2 linked regions of the Aromatoleum aromaticum EbN1 genome follow. The protein of the gene in region 2 binds, or shares a complex with, the protein of the main gene of each other region. Links are inferred from orthologs where the notes say so. Each region holds a gene or a part of one and is shown on either strand. Other genes may lie near its edges. The genes, in order: smc and EBN1_RS17405.

Region 1 (17,193 bases), 150 kb from region 2 along the record:
AAACACAACATCGCCGCCGGTCTGCTGGTTCTCGCCGCCGGGTTGTGGGGCGGCGCCGCAATGGCGCAGGAAGCGGGTCCGGTACTCGATGTGCGGGAATTCGAGGGTGTGCGCTACATCACCGGCGGCGTCGGCGAGGAAGAGCGCAACCAACTCCTCGCATCCGCGCAGGACTTCAACCTCAAACTCGTTTTCGCCGAAAAGTCAGGTGATTATCTTGCCGACGTCAACATCGCGATTGCCGATTCGACGGGCCGCAAGGTTCTCGAGGCGAGAGCCGACGGTCCGCTCATGCTGGCCAAACTGCCCCCCGGCAACTACCGTGTCACGGCGATGGCCAACGGCCGCGAGCAAACCCGACGCGCCAGCGTTGCGCGCACCGGCCAGCGATCGCTGACCTTCTATTGGTAAGCTCGGACGATGCCGGCGCGCCCACAGAGGCACGAACCCTCGTCAGGACTTGCAGACTTCCTCGAGGACGCGTCGCACGCGCACCATCGCATCCTGCAGCACTACTTCGATGCTGTCGAAGAGAATGCCTTTTTCGCTCGCGCCGCGCCCGGCGGCGTAGTTCGCGATGACATTGATCGCGGCATAGGGCAGACCGATTTCGCGGGCGAGTGCGGCTTCGGGCATCCCGGTCATGCCGACGAGTTCCGCGCCATCGCGCTCGAGCCGGTCGACCTCCGCGGCCGTCTCGAGGCGCGGCCCCTGCGTCGCAGCGTACACAGCGCCATTGACGATGTGTTCCCCCGTCGCCATGCCCGCCGCGAGAATCCGCTGGCGCAACGGCTCGTCGTACGGATGGGTGAAATCGATGTGATGCACGCCCTCGTCGCCACCTTCGAAGAACGTACTCTTGCGCCCCCACGTGTAATCGATGATCTGGTGAGGCACGACCAGTGCGCCGGGGCCGAAATCGTCGCGGATGCCGCCGACCGAGGCCACCGAGATGAGGGCCGTGGCCTTGACATGCTTCAGCGCCCACAGGTTTGCGCGGTAATTGACCAGATGCGGCGGGATCGTATGTCCGTAGCCATGGCGTGCGAGAAAGACCACCGCCCGTTCGCGCAAGCGGCCGAACAACAGTGCTCCGGACGGTTCTCCGTAAGGGGTGCGTACCACTTCGCGGCGGGCGATCTCGAGCGTCGAAAGCTGCGTGAGTCCGCTACCGCCAATGATTGCGAGCATCGGGTCGGTCTCCAGAAAAACGGCGCCGATTCTAGCATGGGCCCCACGGTCCCCTCGCTCCCTGGTCGGCACGAAAAGAGTGAAGGGCGCGATGCTGCAATGCGGCGGCCGTGCTAAAATTAAAAACTTTTTCAAAGACTTCTGGACCCAAATGTCCCGCTCCATCCGCAACATCGCCATCATTGCCCACGTCGACCACGGCAAGACCACGCTCGTCGACCAGCTCCTGCGCCAATCCGGCACCTTTCGCGAGAACCAGCAGGTTTCCGAACGGGTGATGGACTCGAACGATCTGGAGAAGGAGCGCGGCATCACGATCCTGTCGAAAAACTGCGCGATCCAGTATGGCGATACTCACATCAACATCGTCGACACGCCGGGACACGCGGATTTCGGTGGCGAAGTCGAGCGCGTATTGTCGATGGTCGACGGCGTGCTGCTGCTCGTCGACGCGGTCGAAGGCCCGATGCCGCAGACGCGCTTCGTCACGCGCAAGGCGCTCGCGCTCGGCCTGAAGCCGATCGTCGTGATCAACAAGATCGACCGTCCGGGCGCCCGCCCCGACTGGGTCATCAACCACACGTTCGACCTTTTCGACAAGCTCGGCGCGACCGAAGAGCAGCTCGACTTCCCGGTCGTGTATGCGTCGGGCCTGAACGGCTTCGCGATGCTCGACCTCGCGAAGCCGAGCACCGACATGAAGCCGCTGTACGAAGCGATCCTGGAGCATGTGCCCCAGCCTGAAGTCGATTCCGACGGCCCACTGCAGCTGCAGGTCTGCTCGCTCGACTATTCGACCTACATCGGCCAGCTCGGTATCGGCCGCATCAAGCGCGGCCGCATCCGTCCGAACCAGGAAGTCGTCGTGATGTACGGTGACGAAAATCGCGGCAAGGCCAAGATCGGCCAGGTGCTGACCTTCGAGGGCCTCGAGCGCACGCAGACGGAATCGGCCGAAGCCGGCGACATCGTGCTGGTGTCGGGCGTCGATCAGGTCAATATCGGCGTCACGCTGTGCGATCCCGAGAAACTCGAAGGCATGGAGCCGATCGCGGTCGATGAACCGACGCTGACGATGAACTTCATGGTCAACTCGTCGCCCCTGGCCGGGCGTGAAGGGAAGTTCGTCACAAGCCGCCAGATCCGCGAGCGGCTCGAACGCGAGCTGCTGAAGAACGTCGCGCTGCGCGTCGAATACACCAACGACTCGGACGTGTTCCTGGTGTCGGGCCGCGGCGAACTGCATCTGACCATCCTGCTCGAGAACATGCGCCGCGAAGGCTTCGAACTCGCGGTCGGCCGTCCGCGCGTGGTGTTCCGCGAGGTCGATGGCGTCAAGTGCGAGCCGTACGAGATGCTGACCGTCGACGTCGAGGAAGAGCATCAAGGCGGCGTCATGGAAGAACTCGGCCGCCGCCGCGGTGAACTGCAGGACATGCAGTCCGACAGCAAGGGCCGTGTGCGTCTCGAATACCGCATCCCGGCGCGCGGTCTGATCGGCTTCCAGGGCGAGTTCCTGACGCTGACGCGCGGTATCGGCCTCGCGAGCCACGTCTTCGACGGCTACGGCCCGATGGCGGGGCCGATGGGCGAGCGGCGCAACGGCGTGCTGATCTCGCAGGACAACGGCCACGCGGTCGCCTATGCGCTGTGGAAGCTGCAGGATCGCGGCCGGATGTTCCTCACGCACAACGATCCCGTGTACGAAGGCATCATCATCGGCGTGCATTCGCGCGACAACGATCTCGTCGTCAATCCGATCAAGGGCAAGCAGCTTACCAACGTGCGCTCGTCGGGTACCGACGAAGCCGTGCGGCTGATCCCGCCGATCCAGTTAACGCTCGAGTCCGCGATCGAATTCATTGCCGACGACGAGCTCGTCGAGATCACGCCGAAGTCGATTCGGCTGCGCAAGCGTTACCTGACCGAGAACGAGCGCAAACGCGCGGCAAAAGCTGAAAACGCCTGACGCTCATCCCGCGCGGGATGCCGCCGGGCGACAAAAAAGCGCTGCTTCGACAGCGCTTTTTTTGTCTGCGAAATCCTGAAATCTGCCCGCAGCGGCGCTACCGGGCCGGCACAGCGGAAATCAGCTTCGTTCGGCCAGATACGCCGCAAACTCTTCGCCGATTTCGGGATGGCGCAGGCCGAGTTCGATGGTCGCTTTCAGGTAGCCCAGCTTTGAGCCGCAGTCGTAGCGCACGCCCTTGAACTGGTACGACAACACCGCCTCGTCCTTCAGCAACGCGGCGATCGCGTCAGTCAGCTGATATTCGCCACCCGCGCCCGGCTGCAGCGCGCGGATGTGGTCGAAGATGCGCGGCGTCAGGATGTAGCGACCGACGACCGCTTGCGTCGTCGGAGCATCTTCGGGCTTGGGTTTCTCGATGATCCCGGTCACCCGCTGCACGTCACCCTGCTGCGCTTCGGTGCTGACGATGCCGTACTGGCGCGTCTCTTCACGCGGCACGTTCATCGTACCGAGCACCGAACAGCGGTTGTAGTTATAGACGCCGACCATCTGCTCCATGATCGAGGCAGAGTCCGGGTTGTCGAGCAGGTCGTCGGCGAGGATCACCGCGAACGCTTCGTCGCCGATGACCGGCGCGGCGCACAGCACTGCGTGGCCGAGCCCGAGCGCTTCCGACTGGCGGATGTAGATGCAGTTCACGCCTTTCGGCACGGTGCGCTGCACCAGCGCGAGCATTTCCTTCTTGCCGCGGGCTTCGAGCTCGGTTTCGAGCTCGTAGGCCTTGTCGAAGTGATCCTCGATCGAGCGCTTGGTGCGCCCGGTGATGAAGATCATGTCGGTAATCCCGGCCGCGACGGCTTCCTCGACCGCGTACTGGATCAGCGGCTTGTCGACGATCGGCAGCATCTCCTTCGGGCTCGCCTTGGTCGCCGGCAAAAAGCGCGTGCCCATGCCGGCTACCGGAAATACTGCTTTCGTGACTTTCTTCATGCTGTGACTCTCCATTTTGAATGATTCGGTGCAGGCATCGGGTAGGTCAGGCGGGCTGTTCGAGCAGGCGGCGCAGGCCGTCTTCGTCGAGGATTGCCACGCCGAGTTCCTGCGCTTTCGCGAGCTTCGAGCCGGCTTCGGCGCCGGCGACCACGTAATCGGTCTTCTTCGACACCGAGCCGCTGACTTTTCCGCCATGCGACTCGATCAGCGCCTTCGCGTCGTCGCGGCTCATCGTCGGCAACGCGCCGGTGAGCACGAAAGTCTTGCCGCTCGCGGGGCCGTCAGCGGCGACTGCGGGCACACCTTCGTCCCAGTGCACGCCGGCCGCGCGCAACTGCTCGATGACTTCGCGGTTGTGCATTTCGGCGAAGAATCCGGCGATGCTGTGCGCGACGATCGGCCCGACATCCGCGACCTGCTGCAGGCGCTCGATATCGGCATCCATCAGCGCGTCGAGCGAACCGAAGTGCCGCGCGAGCTCTCTCGCCGTCGCCTCGCCGACGTTGCGGATGCCGAGCGCGAAGATGAAGCGTGCCAGCGTTGCATGGCGGCTCTTCTCGATCGCCGCGAGGAGGTTCGCCGCCGATTTGTCCGCCATCCGCGGCAGGTTCGCAAGCTTCACCAGCCCGAGCCGGTACAGATCCGCCGGTGTGCTGACGATGCCGCCGTCGACGAGCTGGTCGACGAGCTTGTCGCCGAGCCCCTCGATGTCCATCGCGCGGCGGCCGGCGAAATGCAGCAGCGCCTGCTTGCGCTGCGCTGGGCAGAAAAGCCCCCCCGAGCAGCGCGTCACTGCCTCGTCGGGTTGCTTCTCGGCGTGCGAGCCGCACACCGGGCACGTCTGCGGCATCACGAACGGGCGTTCGCTGCCGTTGCGGCGCTCGACGACCGGCGCGACGATCTGCGGAATGACGTCCCCCGCGCGGCGCACGATGACCTGGTCGCCGATCAGCAGCCCCTTGCGCTGGATTTCCTCTTCGTTGTGCAGCGTCGCGTTCGTCACCGTCACGCCGCCGACAAAGACCGGCTTCAGCCGTGCGACCGGAGTCAGCGCGCCGGTGCGCCCGACCTGGATCTCGATATCGACGAGCTCGGTGATCTCTTCCTGCGCCGGGTACTTGTGCGCGACCGCCCAGCGCGGTTCGCGCGTGACGAAACCGAGGCGGCGCTGCAGGTCGAAGCGATTGACCTTGTAGACGACGCCGTCGATGTCGTAGGGCAGGCTGTCCCGCGCCGCGGCGATGCGGTCGTGGAACGCGATCAGCCCGTCCGGCCCGGACGCGACGACGCGGTGCTCGCATACCGGAATGCCGAGCGCATCGAGCGCGTCGAGCATCTCGCCCTGCGTCGCTGGCATGTTCCAGCCGCCGCTCTCGCCAATCTCGCCGAATCCGTACGCGAAGAACGACAGCGGTCGCCGCGCGGCGATGCGCGCGTCGAGCTGGCGCACGGCGCCGGCCGCCGCGTTGCGCGGGTTGACGAACACCTTGCCGCCGGTTTCGCTCTGCCGCGCATTGAGCCGTTCGAACGCATCGCGCCGCATGTAGATCTCGCCGCGCACCTCGATCAGCGCCGGTGGCCGGCCGGGGAGCCGCAACGGGATCTGCCGGATCGTGCGCACGCTGTGTGTGACGTCCTCGCCGGTGTAACCGTCGCCGCGCGTGGCCGCGCGCACCAGCATGCCGTTTTCGTAGCGCAGGCTGATCGCGAGGCCGTCGAACTTGAGCTCGCCGAGGTATTCGACCGGCGGCGCGTGCGGGCCGAGTTCGAGCGCGTTGCGCACGCGCGTGTCGAACGCGATCACGCCGCCGCTGGTGGTGTCGGTTTCGGTGCGGATCGACAGCATCGGCACCGCGTGGCGCACCGGCACGAGCCCGGGCACCGGTGCCCCGCCGACGCGCCGGGTCGGCGAATCGGGCACGAGCAGCTCGGGGTGCCGGCGTTCCAGCGCGTCGAGTTCGCGGAACAGGCGGTCGTATTCCGCATCGGGAACCGTTGGCGCGTCGAGGACGTAGTACGCGTGATCGTGCGCTTCGAGCTCCCGCCGCAGTTGTGCGGCGCGCTCGAAGTCTTCAGGCGAAGCGGACATCAGGCGGAGAACAGGCGCAATGCCAATGGGCTGCCAGCGGGGACTTCGGAATCGGCCATCTGCGCCTGGAACTGCTGGATTTGCGAACGGATCAGCAGCGCCGCGTCCGGGCCGAACGGTGCGCGATTGTCATCGACGACATTGCCCTGCAGCGCGTCGGCCATATGGTTCGCCTGCTGCATCATGTGGTCGAACACGACGACGCCGTTGGCGACGCGCGGCACGTCGATGACGAACGTCAGGCCGTTCGTCATCAGGTTGCGCATCTCATCAGCGGCAAAGAGCGCGGGCTCCATGTTGCACAACGTGAACAGCGTATGGCCGCTTTCGTCGCGGGCGTGGAACGCGCCGTCGTCACCGATCGTCATGCCGCTCGCTTCGGCCAGCGCGCGGATCTTCGTGCCGGCGAAAGGCTGGTTGTGGCTGATGATGTTGACGCCGATCTGGACGTCGACGCCGGCGCAGAACTGATCGAGGTCAGCGGCATTGCGCAGCGCTTCGGCGCGCGTCGGCAGATCGGTCGGCACTGCGAGGAATTGCTCCGCGACGCGCTGCACGCCGCCGGAAAAATGCATGAAGTCGTTTTCGCCGATCGCCCCGTGCCGGTCGACGAGCTGCATCGCGGCGCAGAACCAGTGGAACGAGCCGGCAGAATGGGCGGTCAGCGGGCGCCACAGGTTTTCGGCGTCGTCGAAGGCGAACCAGCGCACCGGCTTCGAGATCCCCTGCAACTGTTCGCTTTGCGCCGTCCACAGGCGCGGAGCATGGAGCAGTTCGATCGATTCGATGCGGATCACGCAGTCGATGCGCGGATCGATCGCGGGCGGCAATCCGGGCGTCACCCTCCCTACCGGGCCATGGGCGGCCGGATGGGGAATCGACGCCGGAGCGGGATTCGCGTCCGGGGAGGGAAACTCGGTCGTCCAGGGTTCGACGCGTTCGCCCTGCGGGGCCTCTTGCGGTTCGAGCAGCACGTCGCGGTGCTCGGACTTGAAGGCCTGCTCCGCCTGCCGCCGATGCTTGCGTTCCTGCCACTTGTTGTACGCGATGATGCCCACGACTGCCGTGATGCCGAGCGCGGCCAATCCGATCTGCAATTCGCTGTCCATCTTCATTCCCGTTGTGAACGCTTCACCGCCGCCGGCGAGAATCGTCACCAGTTGTCCTGTAAACAAAAAGAATCGGTCGCCGCCGGTGGTGCGGGCAGGCCGGCAGCGCCCGTTCGTGTGTCAGGCTGCGGCCGGCTCGGCCAGGCGCAGCGCCTCTTCGATATCCACTTCCACGACCCGTGAAACGCCCTGTTCCTGCATCGTCACGCCGACCAGCTGCTGCGCGATTTCCATCGTGATCTTGCTGTGGCTGATGAAAATGAACTGCGTTTGCGATGACATGCGTTTTACCATCCCGCAGTAACGTTCGGTATTGGTATCGTCCAGCGGCGCGTCGACCTCGTCAAGCATGCAGAAGGGCGCAGGGTTGAGCTGAAACATCGAGAATACCAACGCAATCGCCGTCAGCGCTTTCTCGCCGCCCGAAAGCAGGTGTATCGAGGTGTTTTTCTTGCCCGGCGGCTGGGCGACGATCTGGATGCCGGCGTCGAGAATCTCGTCGCCGGTGAGCACCAGCCGGGCCTGGCCGCCCCCGAAGAGCTGCGGGAACAGCGTGGCGAAATGCTGCGTGACGGTATTGTAGGTGTCCTGCAGCTGCTCGCGCGTTTCGCGGTCGATGCGGCGGATCGCGTCCTCGAGAGTGACGATCGCCTGGCTCAGGTCCTCGTTCTGCGCGTCGAGATAACCTTTGCGTTCCTGTGCGCTGCGCAGCTCGTCGAGGGCCGCAAGGTTGACCTGTCCGAGTTCGGCGATCTCGCGCGCGAGCCGTGCCACTTCACGCACCAGCCCGTTCTCGCGCACATCGCCGGTAAGCAGCGGCTGCAGCGCCGCTTCGTCCGCCTGCGCTTCAGCGAGGCGCTCGTCGAACTGCGCGGCGGCAAGCTCCGCCGCCTGGACGCCCAGCCGCAACTCGGCAATGCGGGCGCGCGCCGGGGTCGCCTCCTGCTCGGTTCGCAGGCGCAGCTCCTCGGTCTGCTTGAGCAGGGACGCGGTCTGTTCGAGCGCGTCGCGCCGCGCCGAAAGCGCCGTCTCGCGGCTCTGACGCAGCGTCAGCGCTTCCTGCAGCGCCTCGCGGCTGTGGCTGCAGTCGGTCGCGTCGAGTTCACGTCGGCGGGCGTCGAGCTCGGCGGCGATGCGGTCGAGCTGTTCGCTCGCAAGTTCCGCGTTGCGGGCGATGTCATCGAGCTTGCCGGCGCACTCGCGCTCGGAGAAGCGCGCTTCCTGCAGCTCCCGCGCCGTCGCCTGCTCGAGCGCGCGCGTCTCGCGCAGCAGGCTGTCGCGCTCGGCAAGCACTTCCATTGCGGCGTCGAGCCGCTCGCGCTGCAGTTCGGCCAGCTCGGCTGAACGCGCCTGTTCGGTTTCGGCACGCGCGAGCTGATTGCGCTCGCCGGCTTCGAGGTGCACAAGGTCGTCGAGATCGCGCGTGAGCTGGGCGCGGCGCTCGTCGGCGCGCTGGCGCGCCTGGGTCAGCTTCAGCAGCGCGACCTGTTCGGTGTGGATCTGCTGCTGCATCGATTGCAGCTCGCGCCGCAGCGCGTTGTCGCGCTCCTGCAGGTTTGCCGCGATCGCTTCGGCTTCGAGCAGCGCGTCGTGCGCCTGCTGCGCCTCGGCTTCCAGCTCGCGCTGGCGATCCGCGAGGGTGTCGATTTCGCGCTGGCGTTCCATGACGCCGTGGGTGCGGCTGTCCGGAGCGTAATGGACGAGCGCGTGGCGCGTCAGGATCTGCCCGCGCGGACCGACGAGGCAGGTGCCGGGAGCGAGTTCGGCACGCCGGCCGAGCCACGGTTCGAGTGCATCGACGGCAAAACAGCCGTGCAGCCAGTCTGCGAGCGCGGGACGCAGCGCCGCTTCCGGCAGGTGCACCCGGTCGATCAGCGCAGTCGCGCCGGAGGGAGGTTCGACCGGCGGGAGCTTCACGTCGTCCCCGTCCGGGAACGCGACTGCGAACGCGGCCGGCGGTGTCTCGTCGAACATCGCCCGGGTAGCGTCATCGATGGCACCGGTGAGCGCCGCAAGCCGTTCGCGCAGCATCGCCTCCACAGCGGTTTCCCAGCCTGCATCGACGCGCAGCGCGCGCCACAGCGGCGCCAGCTCGGCGAGGCGGTGGCGCTTCAGCCAGTCGCCGAGCTGCCCCTGCGACTGCACTTTCGCCTGCAGTTGCACCAGCGCGTCGCGCCGCGCGCGCAGTTCGGTCAGCCGGCGCTGCACCTGGCGTTCGTCGTCCAGTGCGGCCTTCAGCCCCGCCTGTGCCTGAGGCAGGCGTGCTTGCGTCTGCGCGAGTTCCTGCTGGCGGGCGTCGTGCTCCTCGCGCACGGTGTCCAGCCGGGCTTCCTGCTGCGCGAGCGCCGCCTCGTCCGGCCCCTCGATCGCGCCGCTGTCGCCCAGGAGGCGCGTCCGGCGCAGCGCGAGCGCGTCGAGCGCACGCATCGTGTTTGCCCGGTTCGCCTCCCCGACGCGCAGCTGCTGCTCGGTCTGGCCGAGTTCACGGCGTGCGGCCGCGACGGTCGCGTCTGCCGCCTGGCGTGCCGATTCGGTTTCCGGCAAGCGCTCGGCGACTTCGGCATGGCGCGCTTCGGCCTGCTCGGCACGCAGCACGGCGTTGTCCAGCAATGCGCTCCAGCGCTCGCGATCGCTGCCGAGCGCTTCACTGCGCGCGCACCAGTGTGCTTCGTCGGTCGCAAGCTGGACGAGACGGGCATCGATACGCTTGCGTGCGTCCTCGAGGTGCCGAAGCTCGGCTTCGAGGCGGCTGACTTCGGCGGAAATCGCGACGAGGTCGCTCTGTGCCGCGTGCATCGCCTCGGATGCCGAAAAATGCGCAGCGCGGCCCGATTCGACCGCGTTTTCGAGTTCCTGCAGGCGCGCACTGTCGGATTCCATCTTCGCCGACAGCTGGTTGAACTTGCTCTGCAATCGCGCCTGCTCGCCGCGCGCATCGTTGCGCTTGAGCAGCCACAACAGCTGCTGGCGCTCGGCATGCGCCGCGCTCAGCGCGCGGAAACGGGCCGCGATCGCGGCCTGCGCGTCGAGGTGGCCGATGCGCTCGCCAAGCTCCATGCGGATGTCGTCGAGCCGGGCGAGGTTGTCGCGCGCGTCGGACAGCCGGCCTTCGGTCTCGCGACGCCGCTCACGATATTTCGTGACGCCTGCCGCTTCTTCGAGAAAGCCGCGCACCTCCTCGGGCCGTGCCTCGATGATGCGCGAGATCATGCCCTGCTCGATGATCGCGTAGGCGCGCGGCCCGAGCCCGGTGCCGAGGAACAGGTCGATGACATCCTTGCGGCGCACATGGACGTTGTTGAGGTAATACGTCGATTCGCCGCTGCGGTCGAGCACGCGCTTGACCGAGATTTCGGCATAGCGCGACCACTGGCCCGCTGCGCGCCCTTCGGCGTTGTCGAACACCAGCTCGACGCTCGCCCGTGACACCGGCTTTCTCGTCGTCGAGCCGTTGAAGATCACGTCCTGCATCGACTCGCCGCGCAGCGCGCTCGCGCGCGTTTCGCCGAGCACCCAGCGCACCGCGTCGATGATGTTCGACTTGCCGCAGCCGTTCGGCCCGACGACCCCCACGAGGTTGCCGGGAGTAAGGACGGTGGTCGGGTCGACGAAGGTCTTGAAACCGGCGAGTTTGAGCTTGGAAAGACGCACGTCGGAACGGGGGTGAACGGTCGGTTCAGGGCTGTCGAAAGCGCGCCATGATAACATCCCCGATCCACGGCCCCCGCGGCCGACGTCCCGAAATATGCCGACACAATTGACGTGAATCCGAACCTCGACCGACTGCAGTCCTACCCTTTCGAAAAATTGCGCAAGCTGTTCGAAGGGCTCACCCCGCCTGCCGGCCTGGACACGATCCGGCTGTCGATCGGCGAGCCCCGGCACGCGACGCCGGCCTTCATCACGCAGGCGCTGGTCGACAATCTCGACGGTCTCTCGGCCTATCCTGCGACTCAGGGCAGCGACGCGCTGCGAGGCGCGATCGCCGGCTGGCTCGAGCGGCGCTACGGGCTGCCCGCGGTCGACGTCGCGACCCAGGTGCTGCCGGTCAATGGATCGCGCGAAGCGCTGTTCGCGTTCGCGCAGTGCGTCGTCGACAGCCGCGGCGGCGCAGCGAAAGTGCTGTGCCCGAACCCGTTCTACCAGATCTATGAAGGCGCGGCGCTCCTGGCCGGCGCCGAACCGGTGTTCCTCAACAATCTGCCTGAAAACCGTTTTGGCTCGGACTTCGATTCGCTGCCGGAATCGGTGTGGCGCGACGTCCAGCTGGCGTTCGTCTGCTCGCCGGGCAATCCGACCGGACGCGTGCTGTCGCTGCAGGAGTGGGCGCGCCTGTTCGAACTTTCCGACCGCCACGGCTTCGTGATCGCCGCAGACGAGTGCTATTCGGAGATCTATTTCGACGAGAACGCGCCACCGGTCGGCGCGCTGCAGGCCGCACACCAGCTCGGCCGCGGCGACTTCCGCAATCTCGTGACGTTCTCGAGCCTGTCGAAACGCTCGAATGTGCCGGGCATGCGTTCCGGGTTCGTCGCCGGCGACGCCGCCGTGCTGAAGGCTTTCCTGCGCTATCGCACTTACCACGGCTGCGCGATGAATCCGGCCGTGCAGGCCGCTTCGGTCGCGGCCTGGAACGATGAAGCGCACGTCGTCGACAACCGCCGGCTGTACCGCGAGAAGTTCGATCGCGTCACGGCGCTCGTCGCGCGTCACCTGAAAGTCGAACGGCCCGACGCCGGTTTCTACCTGTGGGCGCAGACGCCGATCCCGGACACCGAGTTCGCCCGGCGCCTGCAGGGTGAATATAATGTCACGGTACTGCCGGGCAGCTTCCTCGCACGCGAGGCGAACGGCGTCAATCCGGGCGCCGGCTTCGTGCGCATCGCCCTCGTCGCCCCGACTGCCGAATGCGTCGAGGCGGCCGAGCGCATCGCCGCTTTCTGCCAATCTCTCCCCTAACGGAAAACTCCCCATGCAAGACCTGCAAAAGATCATCGACGATGCGTTCGAGAACCGTGCGAACCTCTCCCCTTCCGCGGCGCCGGCAGCCGTGCGCGACGCGGTCGCATCGGTCATCGCCGGACTCGACGCCGGGCGCCTGCGCGTCGCCGAGAAGATCGACGGCAACTGGACCGTCAACCAGTGGATCAAGAAGGCCGTGCTGATCTCGTTCCGCCTTGCCGACAACGAAGTCATGGCGGGCGGCACGAACCAGTATTTCGACAAGGTGCCGACAAAGTTCGGCGACTACACGCCGGAGCAGTTCCGCGAAGGGGGCTTTCGCGTCGTGCCGCCGGCGGTCGCGCGTCGGGGCAGCTTCATCGGCCGGAACGTCGTGCTGATGCCGTCGTACGTGAATATCGGCGCCTACGTCGATGAAGGCACGATGGTCGACACCTGGGCGACGGTCGGCTCGTGTGCACAGATCGGCAAGAACGTGCATCTGTCGGGCGGCGTGGGCATCGGCGGCGTGCTCGAACCGGTGCAGGCAGGACCGGTGATCATCGAGGACAACGTGTTCGTCGGGGCACGCTCCGAAGTCGTCGAAGGCGTGATCATCGAAGAGAACGCGGTGCTGTCGATGGGCGTGTATATCGGCCAGAGCACCAAGATCTACGACCGGGCCACCGGCGAGGTCACCTATGGTCGCGTCCCGTCCGGTGCCGTCGTCGTGCCGGGCAGCCTGCCGTCGGCCGACGGCAAGTACAGCCTGTACTGCGCGGTGATCGTCAAGCGCGTCGATGCGCAAACGCGCGCCAAGACCGGCATCAACGAACTGCTGCGCGGCGCCTGATCTCCGCACATCAGGCTGTCGCTGAGCCGGGCGGACAGGCAGTCCGGCTGGTTCAGCTGTCCGCCCTCCCCTTTTCCGTTCCGGAGACCCGCCGCGATGATTTTCGACAAACTGTTCCAGTTGATGGCGGAAAAACTCGCATCCGATATTTTCATTTCGGCCGGCGCCCCGATCCATATCAAGATCCAGGGCGTCACGATGCCGATCAACCAGCAGGTCATGGAGCCGCCCATGATCAAGCGGATGATCTACGAGATGATGACGCCGGAGCAGATCGACACGTTCGAACGCGTGAGGGAGCTCAATCTCTCGTTCGGTCGCCGCGAACTGGGCAACTTCCGCGTCAACCTGTTCTGGCAGCGGCACAGCATCGGCATTGTCGTGCGCTACATCCAGGGCGACATCCCGATGCTCGATTCGCTCGGCCTGCCCCCGGTGCTCGCCGAAGTCGTCACCGAGAAGCGCGGGCTGGTGCTCGTCGTCGGTGCGACCGGCTCGGGCAAGTCGACGACGCTCGCGTCGATGATCGATCACCGCAACCTGAACCGTTCCGGCCACATCCTCACCGTCGAGGACCCGATCGAGTACCTCTTCAAGCACCGCAAGTCGATCGTCAACCAGCGCGAAGTCGGCATCGACACCCACAGCTGGCACGACGCGCTGCGCAACGCGATGCGTCAGGCGCCCGACTGCATCCTGATCGGCGAAATCCGCGACCGCGAGACGATGCAGGCGGCGCTGGCCTATTCCCAGACCGGCCATCTGTGCCTCGCGACGCTGCATGCGAACAACGCCTACCATGCGCTCAACCGCATCGTGAACTTCTTCCCGCTCGAAAACCGCTCGCTGCTGTTCCTCGACCTGGCGGTGGCGCTCAAATGCATCGTCTCGCAGCGGTTGGTGCGCAAGCCCGATGGCGTACGCGTTCCGGCGGTCGAAATCCTGATGAACACGCGACACGTCGCCGAACTCATCGAGCGCGGCGAACTCAACGAGGTCAAGGAAGCGATGCAGCAGAGCCTGGCGCCGGGGTCGCAGACCTTCGAGCAGGATCTGTACCGGCTCTACCACGAAGGCACGGTGACGTTCGAGGAAGCGACCGCAAACGCGGACTCCCCGACGAACCTCTCGTGGCTGATCAACAATGCGCAGTTCGGCAACGTGCCGGATGCGCAGGACGGCAGCGACGATTCGCCAACACTCGATTTCGCGCCAAAAGAGCCGGAAAAACGGCCTTTCAGTGACTTCGCGCTGCACCTCGACGACAGCGCGAAGCCTTGAACGACACCACGAATTACCGAAAACAATGACTCATGCTTCATCCGGCGCCACTTTCACGCTCGCCTGCGAACTCATCTCGCGTTCTTCCGTCACTCCGGACGATTGCGGCTGCCTCGACCTGATCGCGGCCCGGCTGGCGCCGCTGGGCTTCCGCTTCGAGCGTGTCGACAGCAGTGGAGTCTGCAACCTGTGGGCGCGGCGCGGCGGCACTGCACCGGTGCTGTGCTTTGCGGGGCATACCGACGTCGTGCCGGCTGGCCCGCTCGACGGCTGGGATTCGCCGCCGTTCGAGCCGACGGTCCGCGGTGGTCAGCTGTTCGGTCGCGGCGCCGCGGACATGAAGACTTCGATCGCCGCTTTCGTCACGGCGATCGAACGCTTCGTCGCGACACATCCGGATCATGTCGGGTCGATCGCGTTGCTCCTGACGTCCGACGAGGAAGGCATCGCGACGCACGGCACGGTGAAGGTCGTCGAAGCGCTCGCGGGGCGCGGAGAACGTCTCGACTATTGCGTCGTCGGCGAGCCGACTTCAGTCAATACGCTCGGTGACACGATCAAGAACGGGCGACGCGGCTCGCTGTCGGGCACGCTGCGGGTCAAGGGCGTGCAAGGGCACGTCGCCTATCCGCAGCTCGCGCGCAATCCGATCCACGAGTTCGCTCCGGCGCTCGCCGAACTGGCGAGCATCCGCTGGGACGAAGGCAACGAGTTCTTTCCGCCGACGACCTGGCAAGTGTCGAACATTCACGCCGGCACCGGCGCGAACAACGTCATCCCCGGCACGTGCGAAGTGCTGTTCAATTTCCGCTTCGCCTCGGTCAGCAGCGCCGACGAGCTCAGGCAGCGCACCCATGTCGTGCTCGACCGCCATGGACTCGACTATGAACTGGACTGGCACCTGTCGGGAAAACCATTCCTGACCGGCCGCGGCAAGCTCGTCGAGGCGCTGTCCGACGCGATCCGCGACACGGTCGGGGTCGAAACCGAACTGTCGACGAGCGGCGGCACGTCCGACGGGCGATTCATTGCCGACATCTGCAACGAGGTCGTCGAGTTCGGCCCGGTCAATGCAACCATCCACAAGGTCAATGAAAGCGTCGCCCTCGACGCGATCGAACCCCTTTCCGCCATCTACGAGCGCACGCTGAACGCGTTGCTGCTGCCCAACGGAGACTGAAGATGTCCGACCTCCACGACGATTCCGAACACGAGCATGAGCACGAACATGGCCCCCTCGGCGAACTGGTCACGCTGCGCGACTGGCTGCGCTACGCGGTCACTCGCTTCAATGGCGCCGGCCTGTTCTTCGGCCATGGCTGCGGGGACGCCTACGACGAAGCCGTGTGGCTGCTGCTGCACACGCTGTCGCTGCCGCTCGACCGGCTCGAGCCGTTCCTCGACGCCTGCATCACGACCGGCGAGCGGGAATCGCTGTTCGCAGTCATCGAGCGCCGCGCCGCGGAGCGCGTGCCGGCTGCATACATCACAGGGGAAGCCTGGCTGGGCGACTTCCGTTTCCAGGTCGACGAGCGCGTAATCGTTCCCCGCTCGTTTTTCGCCGAACTGCTCGAGGACGGTTTCGCGCCGTGGATCGACGATGCCGAAAGAGTCACTTCGGCGCTGGACTTGTGCACGGGCTCGGGCTGCCTCGCGATCCTGATGGCGCATGCGTTCCCGAATGCGCAGATCGTCGGCGCCGATCTTTCCGACGAGGCACTGCAGGTCGCGCGCGCGAACGTGTCGGATTACGATCTCGACGACCGCGTCGAACTGCTGAAAAGCGACGTGTTCGCCGGGCTTGCCGGGCGGAGGTTCGATCTCATCATCAGCAATCCGCCGTACGTCACGGCAGACGCGATGGCGACGCTGCCGCCCGAATACCTGCACGAGCCGCGCATGGCCCTTGCGGCCGGCGAGGACGGGCTGGACATCGTCCGCCGCCTGCTTGCAGGCGCGAAAGCGCACCTCAATCCAGGGGGCATGCTGGCGGTCGAAGTCGGCCACAACCGGTATCTCGTCGAAGAAGCGTTCCCCGACCTTTCGCCGGTCTGGCTTTCGGCCCAGGGAGGCGACGACATGGTTTTCGTGCTGCGCGCCGACGAATTACCGGAGTGAAAAATGCCCGCCGAACGTCCGATCCTGCTCGTTGAAGACAACCCGGATGATGAAGCCCTGATGTTGCGGGCCTTCAGCAAGAACAGCATCCGGAATCCCGTTGTCGTCGCGCACGACGGGGTCGAAGCGATCGACTATCTGTTCGGTACCGGCAGCTACCAGGGCCGCGACCTTTCGCTGATGCCGGTCGTGGTGCTGCTCGACCTGAAACTGCCCCGCATGGACGGCCTCGAAGTGCTGCGCCGGATGCGGGCGGACGAACACACGGGCTTGTTGCCGGTGGTCATCCTCACTACCTCGCGTGAAAGGCAGGACATCCACGAAGCCTACCGGCTCGGTGCGAACAGCTACATCCGCAAGCCCGTCGATTTCGAGCGTTTCATCCACGCGGTCGGGCAGATCGTCACGTACTGGCTGGCGCTGAACGAAACCGCAGATCCTTCCGGCAACGGCCTTTACTGACTGCTGACTCGCGTCGTTAGCTCCCTGTCAACCCGGCTGGTTTCGGGAGGCAGCGGGGCAGCAGCTCAGGGCGCGGGAACGGAGCCCCACGCGCAAACTACAGCAGCGCTTCGATATCGCGTGCGATGCTTTCCGGTTTCGTCGCCGGGGCGAAACGCGCGACGACCTGACCATCGCGATCGAC
Region 2 (5,279 bases):
GTAAAGAGGAGCAGGCCCGAGGTATTGAAGTCGAGCCGCCCGACGGCGATCCAGCGCCCCTTGCGCAGGATCGGCAGCCGCTCGAACACCGTCGGGCGGCCCTCCGGGTCCTCGCGCGAGACGATTTCGCCTTCGGGCTTGTGATAGATCAGCACGCGCGGCGTGCGCACTGTGAAACGCAACGGAATCAGCTTGCCGTTGTACTTGACGCGGTCACCCGGGCCGATTTTCTGGCCGAGTTCGGCAGGCAGGCCATTGACCGAGATTCTCCCGGCAACCACCCATTCCTCGATTTCGCGGCGCGAGCCGAGTCCGATCTGCGCCAGCACTTTCTGCAGCCGCTCGGGTTCGGCAAGCGCCGTGTTTTCGTGTTCGCCGCGCCCTCCGCGTGCGGGCGCAGCGGCGCGCGGCGGACGTGCGAGCCGTGCGTTTTCCCCGGCATCGGGTGTCGACGGGCGTCCGCCGGCGCGCGGCGCACGCGCTGCCGGATGCCTGCCCGCCTCCACCGTCTCAGCGTTCTTCTTCGTCGGGGGCCGCAGCGGCCGCTTCGATTTCTTTGGTATCGACAAGGTCCATGATCCTTTCAATTTCGGTTAACGCGGGCAGTTCGGTCAGGCTGCGCAGCCCGAGGTCGTCGAGAAAGCGCCGCGTGGTCGCAAACAGCGCGGGGCGCCCGGGGGTGTCGCGGTGACCGACGATGTCGATCCAGCCGCGCGATTCGAGCGTCTTGAGCACGTTCGGCGACACGGCGACGCCGCGGATATCCTCGATGTCGCCACGCGTCACCGGTTGACGGTACGCGATGATCGACAGCGTCTCCAGCACTGCGCGCGAATATCGCGGCGGCTTTTCCTGCTTCAGCCGGTCGAGGAAGACCTGGTATTCCGGCCGCGTCTGGAATCGCCAGCCGGAGGCCACCTGCACCAGTTCCGCGCCGCGATCCGACCAGTCGGCGCGCAGGTCTTCGAGCACGCGCCGGATGAAGTCCGCTCCCGGGTCTGGGTCGAACAGCTGCCGCAGGTCGGCGACCGCAAGAGGCGCCGATGCCGCGAGCAGAGCCGCCTCGACGACGCGCTTGCAGTCTTCAGGCGTCGTCGGCTGCATCGGCGAGCTTCACGTATATCGGCGCGAAAGGCTCGTTCTGCGCCACCTCCACGAGCCTTTCCTTGACGAGTTCCAGCACCGCGAGAAAACTCACCACGAGCCCCGCGGGCCCGCGCGCGGGTTCGAACAGCGTGTCGAACACGACGAAAACGCCGTCCGCCAGCTTGCGCAGGATCGCGCTCATGTGCTCGCGCACCGACAGCTCGTCCCGTCTCACCTGGTGGTGTTGCGTCAGGCGCGCCTTCTTCATGATCTTCAGCCACGCGAGCTGAAGGTCGTGCAGGCTCACTTCCGGCAGACGCTCGACGACTTTCTCGGCGACGAAGATGCTCACCCGCTCGTAGTCGCGCTCGGCGCGCGGCAGCAGTTCGAGCCGTGCCCCCGCCAACTTCATCTGTTCGTAATCGAGCAGCCGGCGGACGAGTTCCGCCCTCGGGTCGCTGTCGTCGTCAGCGCCTTCGCGCTGCGGCCGGGGCAACAGCATGCGCGACTTGATCTCGAGCAGCGTCGCCGCCATCAGCAGGTAGTCCGCGGCGAGTTCGAGATTGTGTCTGCGCATCGCCTCGACATAAACGAGATATTGCGCGGTCAGCGCTGCCATCGGGATGTCGAGGACGTTCAGGTTCGATTTGCGGATCAGGTACAGCAGCAGATCGAGCGGACCCTCGAACGTCTCGAGGAACACTTCGAGCGCGTCCGGCGGGATGTACAGGTCCTTCGGCATTTCGAGCAGCGGCTCGCCGTAAAGGCGCGCGACGGCCTCGCCTTGGGCGACCGTCTCCGCGGGAACGAGCTCGAGGGGAAGATTCATTGCGGAAGACGTCCGAAGCCGGGGCGGTTCACCGTCACGGGGCGGCGGCAGGGCCGCCTCGCTGGCGGGGCGACTCAGGAGTACGAAAGCCCCATTGCCGCGCGAACGTCGCGCATCGTCTCTTCGGCAAGCTCGCTCGCACGCTCGCAGCCTTCGGCCATGATCCGGCGCAGCAGGGCGGGATTCTCGACGTAGGGCTGGGCGCGCTCGCGCATCACGGCCTGCTCCTTCAGGATCGCGTCGATGACCGGCTGCTTGCACTCGAGGCAGCCGATGCCCGCGCTGCGACAGCCGTCCTGCACCCACGCCCGCACACCGTCGTCCGAATAGATCAGGTGGAACTGCCACACCGGACACTTGTCGGGGTCGCCCGGGTCGGTTCGGCGCACGCGCGCCGGATCGGTCTGCATCGTGCGGATCTTCTTCGAGATCGAGTCCGCCTCCTCGCGCAGGAAAATCGTGTTGCCATAGCTCTTCGACATTTTCTGGCCGTCGAGGCCGGGCATGCGTGGAGCCTCGGTCAGCAGTGCGCCGGGTTCGACCAGCACCATCTTGCCGGTGCCTTCGAGATACCCGTGCAGCCGTTCGCGATCGACGTGGCCGAGGCTCTTCGCATCCTCGATCAGCACCCTGCCCTGCTCGCGCGCCGCATTGTCGCCTTCCTGCTGGAAACGCGTGCGCAATTCGGCGTACAGGCGTGCGTTCTTCGCGCCGAGCTTCTTCATCGCCTCCTTCGCGTTGTCCTCGAACCCCGGCTCACGCCCATACAGATGATTGAAGCGCCGCGCGATCTCGCGCGTGAACTCGACGTGCGGCAGCTGGTCCTCGCCGACCGGCACCTTGTCGGCACGATAGAGCAGGATGTCGGCCGACATCAGCAGCGGATAGCCGAGGAAGCCGTAAGTCGACAAGTCCTTGTGCTCGAGCTTTTCCTGCTGATCCTTGTACGTCGGCACGCGCTCGAGCCAGCCCAGCGGGCAGAACATCGACATCAGCAGGTGGAGTTCCGCGTGCGCGGGCACTCTGGACTGGATGAAGAACGTCGCTTTCTGCGGATCGACACCTGCCGCGAGCCAGTCGACCAGCATCTCCCAGACGCTGTCCGCGATGATCTGCGGGCTGTCATAGGCGGTCGTCAGGGCATGCCAGTCGGCGACGAAGAACAGGCAAGGGTATTCCGCCTGCAGCTTGACCCAGTTCTTGAGCACGCCGTGGTAATGGCCGAGATGGAGTCGCCCGGTCGGGCGCATGCCTGAAAGAACACGTTCTGCGTACATGATCGGTAATCAAAATCCAAAAAGCGTCGCGAGAAGGACCCGGAAAGCGGCCATCATCGGCCACAGCAACTGTCCGAGCACCCCGGTGAACAGCAGCACGAGAAGGATCGGAAAGCCGTAAGGCTCGATCCGCGAATATTTCCACGCCAACCGGTGCGGCAGCAGGCTCACCGCGATCCGACCCCCGTCGAGCGGCGGAATCGGCAGCAGGTTCAGCAACATCAGCACCGCGTTGATCTGAATGCCGGCGTCGGCCATCTTCATCATCGGTATCGTGTAGACACTGTGCGGCGTGCTCAGCGCGACCTTGAACAGCACGGCCCAGCCGATCGCCATCACGAAGTTCACGAACGGTCCCGCCGCGGCGACCCACAGCATGTCCGCCTTGGGCTGGCGCAGACGGCTGAAATCGACCGGCACCGGCTTGGCCCAGCCGAACAGCACGCCACCGCCGCCGAACAGGCTGCTGAGCGTCAGGATCGCGCCGGGGACGAGAATCGTGCCGACCGGATCGATGTGCTTGAACGGATTCAGCGTGATGCGCCCGGCCAGGTCCGCGGTCGGATCGCCGAAATGCCTCGCCACGTATCCGTGCGCCGCCTCGTGAAGAGTGATCGCAAGCAGCACCGGCAGCGCCCAGATGGCAATGGTGGAGATCAGCGAATCCATGACGTCACGGTGTAAAACGGCGCATTCTAGCAGAGCGCGACTGCGCCCCCTTCATCGCCATGCCCGACGACAGGCGAAACCCGGGATTGCGGAGGCGGGTGGCGGGCAGGCAGACGTGATCGGGCACTATGCCTCGAGACCGAACGGTGACAAATCGCCTTTCCCCGCCCGAACGAGCACCGGGACGCCGGAAGTCAGATCGAGGACCGTCGTTGCCTCCGGCCCGCAGAAACCCGCTTCGATGACCAGTTCCACCTGTTTTTCCATGCGGTCGCGAATTTCCTCGGCGTCGGTCAGCGGAAGGTCCTCGCCCGGCAGCAGCAGCGTCGAAGTCAGGATCGGCTCGTCCAGTTCGGCGAGCAGCGCGGCGACCACCGGATGGTCGGGAACTCGCAGGCCGATCGTCTTGCGCTTCGGATGCAGGACCCGCCGCGGCAGTTCCTTCGTGCCCTCGAGGATGAACGTGTAGGGCCCGGGAGTCGTTGCCTTCAGCAAGCGATACTGCATGTTATCGACCCGCGCATAGGTTGCGATTTCGGAGAGGTCGCGGCACATCAGCGTGAAATGGTGCCGCTCGTCGACCCCGCGGATCCTGCGGATGCGCAGCAGCACGCTCGCGTCCCCGGCCAGGCCACCCAGCGCATATGCGGAATCGGTCGGAAACGTCACCAGGCCGCCCGAGCGCATGATTTCGGCAGCTTGCCGGATCAGTCGGGGTTGAGGCTGCTCGGGATGAAGTGCGAAATATTGAGCCATGCGGATTTTTCTTGATCTTGGTTTTTTCGATTCTGATTGTCGGGGAGCACGCGGAATCCGGCCCGGCCGGCCTTCATTCCAGTCGCGACCATACCGGAACGAGGTCCGGCGGCAGCGGCGAACAGCGCCCGAGATCGACCGGGCTTTCCTTTTCGCCGTGGAAATCGGAAGCACGCGACGCGAGCAGCGTGCGGCGACGGGCAACACTCGCGAACTTGAGCACTTCCGCGTCGCTATGCGCCCCGGACACCACTTCGACCGCTTCCCCGCCGCAGGCCGTGAAGCGGTCGAACAGGGCCTCGAGTTCGGCCTCTGAAAAACGGTAGCGCGCCGGGTGGGCGATGACCGCGATGCCGCCCGCAGCGTGGATCCAGCCGACCGCGTCTTCGAGCGTTGCCCATTCGTGCTCGACATACCCCGGCTTGCCGCGTGCGAGATAGTGGCGGAACACCGTGCCGACATCGGGCATCAGGCCGCTCGCGACGAGGTGGCGCGCGAAATGCGCGCGGCTCACGAGCGCCGGGTTGCGGGCGAATTTTCGCGCGCCTTCGAGCGCGCCGTGAATGCCTGCCGCTTCCAGCGCCGCGCCGATGCGCACCGCCCGCCCGTCCCGGCCGGCCCGCACTTCAGCGAGCCCCGCGAGCAGTCGGGGATGACGGTGA

What was found.
Region 1: the proteins of EBN1_RS17405 (region 2) and smc are in contact, whole or in part, in a crystal structure (PDB 3ZGX), measured with the Bacillus subtilis proteins. The link is inferred for Aromatoleum aromaticum EbN1 from one-to-one orthologs.

The regions. Positions count from the first base shown.
Region 1 is NC_006513.1:3,780,995-3,798,187, forward strand. Bases 7,275-11,436 are described here. They hold smc (chromosome segregation protein SMC), read right to left. Parts: upstream 11,063-11,436; coding sequence 7,475-11,062; downstream 7,275-7,474. Other genes in these bases: EBN1_RS18090 (cell division protein ZipA), read right to left, coding at 7,275-7,354; dapC (succinyldiaminopimelate transaminase), read left to right, coding at 11,117-11,436. Outside these bases: EBN1_RS18065 (peptidase associated/transthyretin-like domain-containing protein), read left to right, coding at 1-411; EBN1_RS18070 (S-methyl-5'-thioinosine phosphorylase), read right to left, coding at 454-1,191; translational GTPase TypA, read left to right, coding at 1,343-3,160; UTP--glucose-1-phosphate uridylyltransferase GalU, read right to left, coding at 3,281-4,153; NAD-dependent DNA ligase LigA, read right to left, coding at 4,200-6,245; more of EBN1_RS18090, read right to left, coding at 6,245-7,274; more of dapC, read left to right, coding at 11,437-12,313; dapD (2,3,4,5-tetrahydropyridine-2,6-dicarboxylate N-succinyltransferase), read left to right, coding at 12,327-13,148; EBN1_RS18110 (PilT/PilU family type 4a pilus ATPase), read left to right, coding at 13,245-14,429; dapE (succinyl-diaminopimelate desuccinylase), read left to right, coding at 14,455-15,609; prmB (50S ribosomal protein L3 N(5)-glutamine methyltransferase), read left to right, coding at 15,612-16,547; EBN1_RS18125 (response regulator), read left to right, coding at 16,551-17,009; EBN1_RS18130 (glutathione peroxidase), read right to left, coding at 17,107-17,193. UniProt on the Bacillus subtilis protein: Required for chromosome condensation and partitioning.
Region 2 is NC_006513.1:3,631,622-3,636,900, reverse strand. What follows is about bases 1-2,839. They hold EBN1_RS17405 (segregation and condensation protein A), read right to left. Parts: upstream 1,916-2,839; coding sequence 1,085-1,915; downstream 1-1,084. Other genes in these bases: EBN1_RS17400 (tryptophan--tRNA ligase), read right to left, coding at 1,990-2,839; scpB (SMC-Scp complex subunit ScpB), read right to left, coding at 511-1,104; rluB (23S rRNA pseudouridine(2605) synthase RluB), read right to left, coding at 1-563. Outside these bases: more of EBN1_RS17400, read right to left, coding at 2,840-3,192; EBN1_RS17395 (site-2 protease family protein), read right to left, coding at 3,202-3,861; EBN1_RS17390 (L-threonylcarbamoyladenylate synthase), read right to left, coding at 3,988-4,617; EBN1_RS17385 (3',5'-nucleoside bisphosphate phosphatase), read right to left, coding at 4,691-5,279. UniProt on the Bacillus subtilis protein: Participates in chromosomal partition during cell division. May act via the formation of a condensin-like complex containing Smc and ScpB that pull DNA away from mid-cell into both cell halves.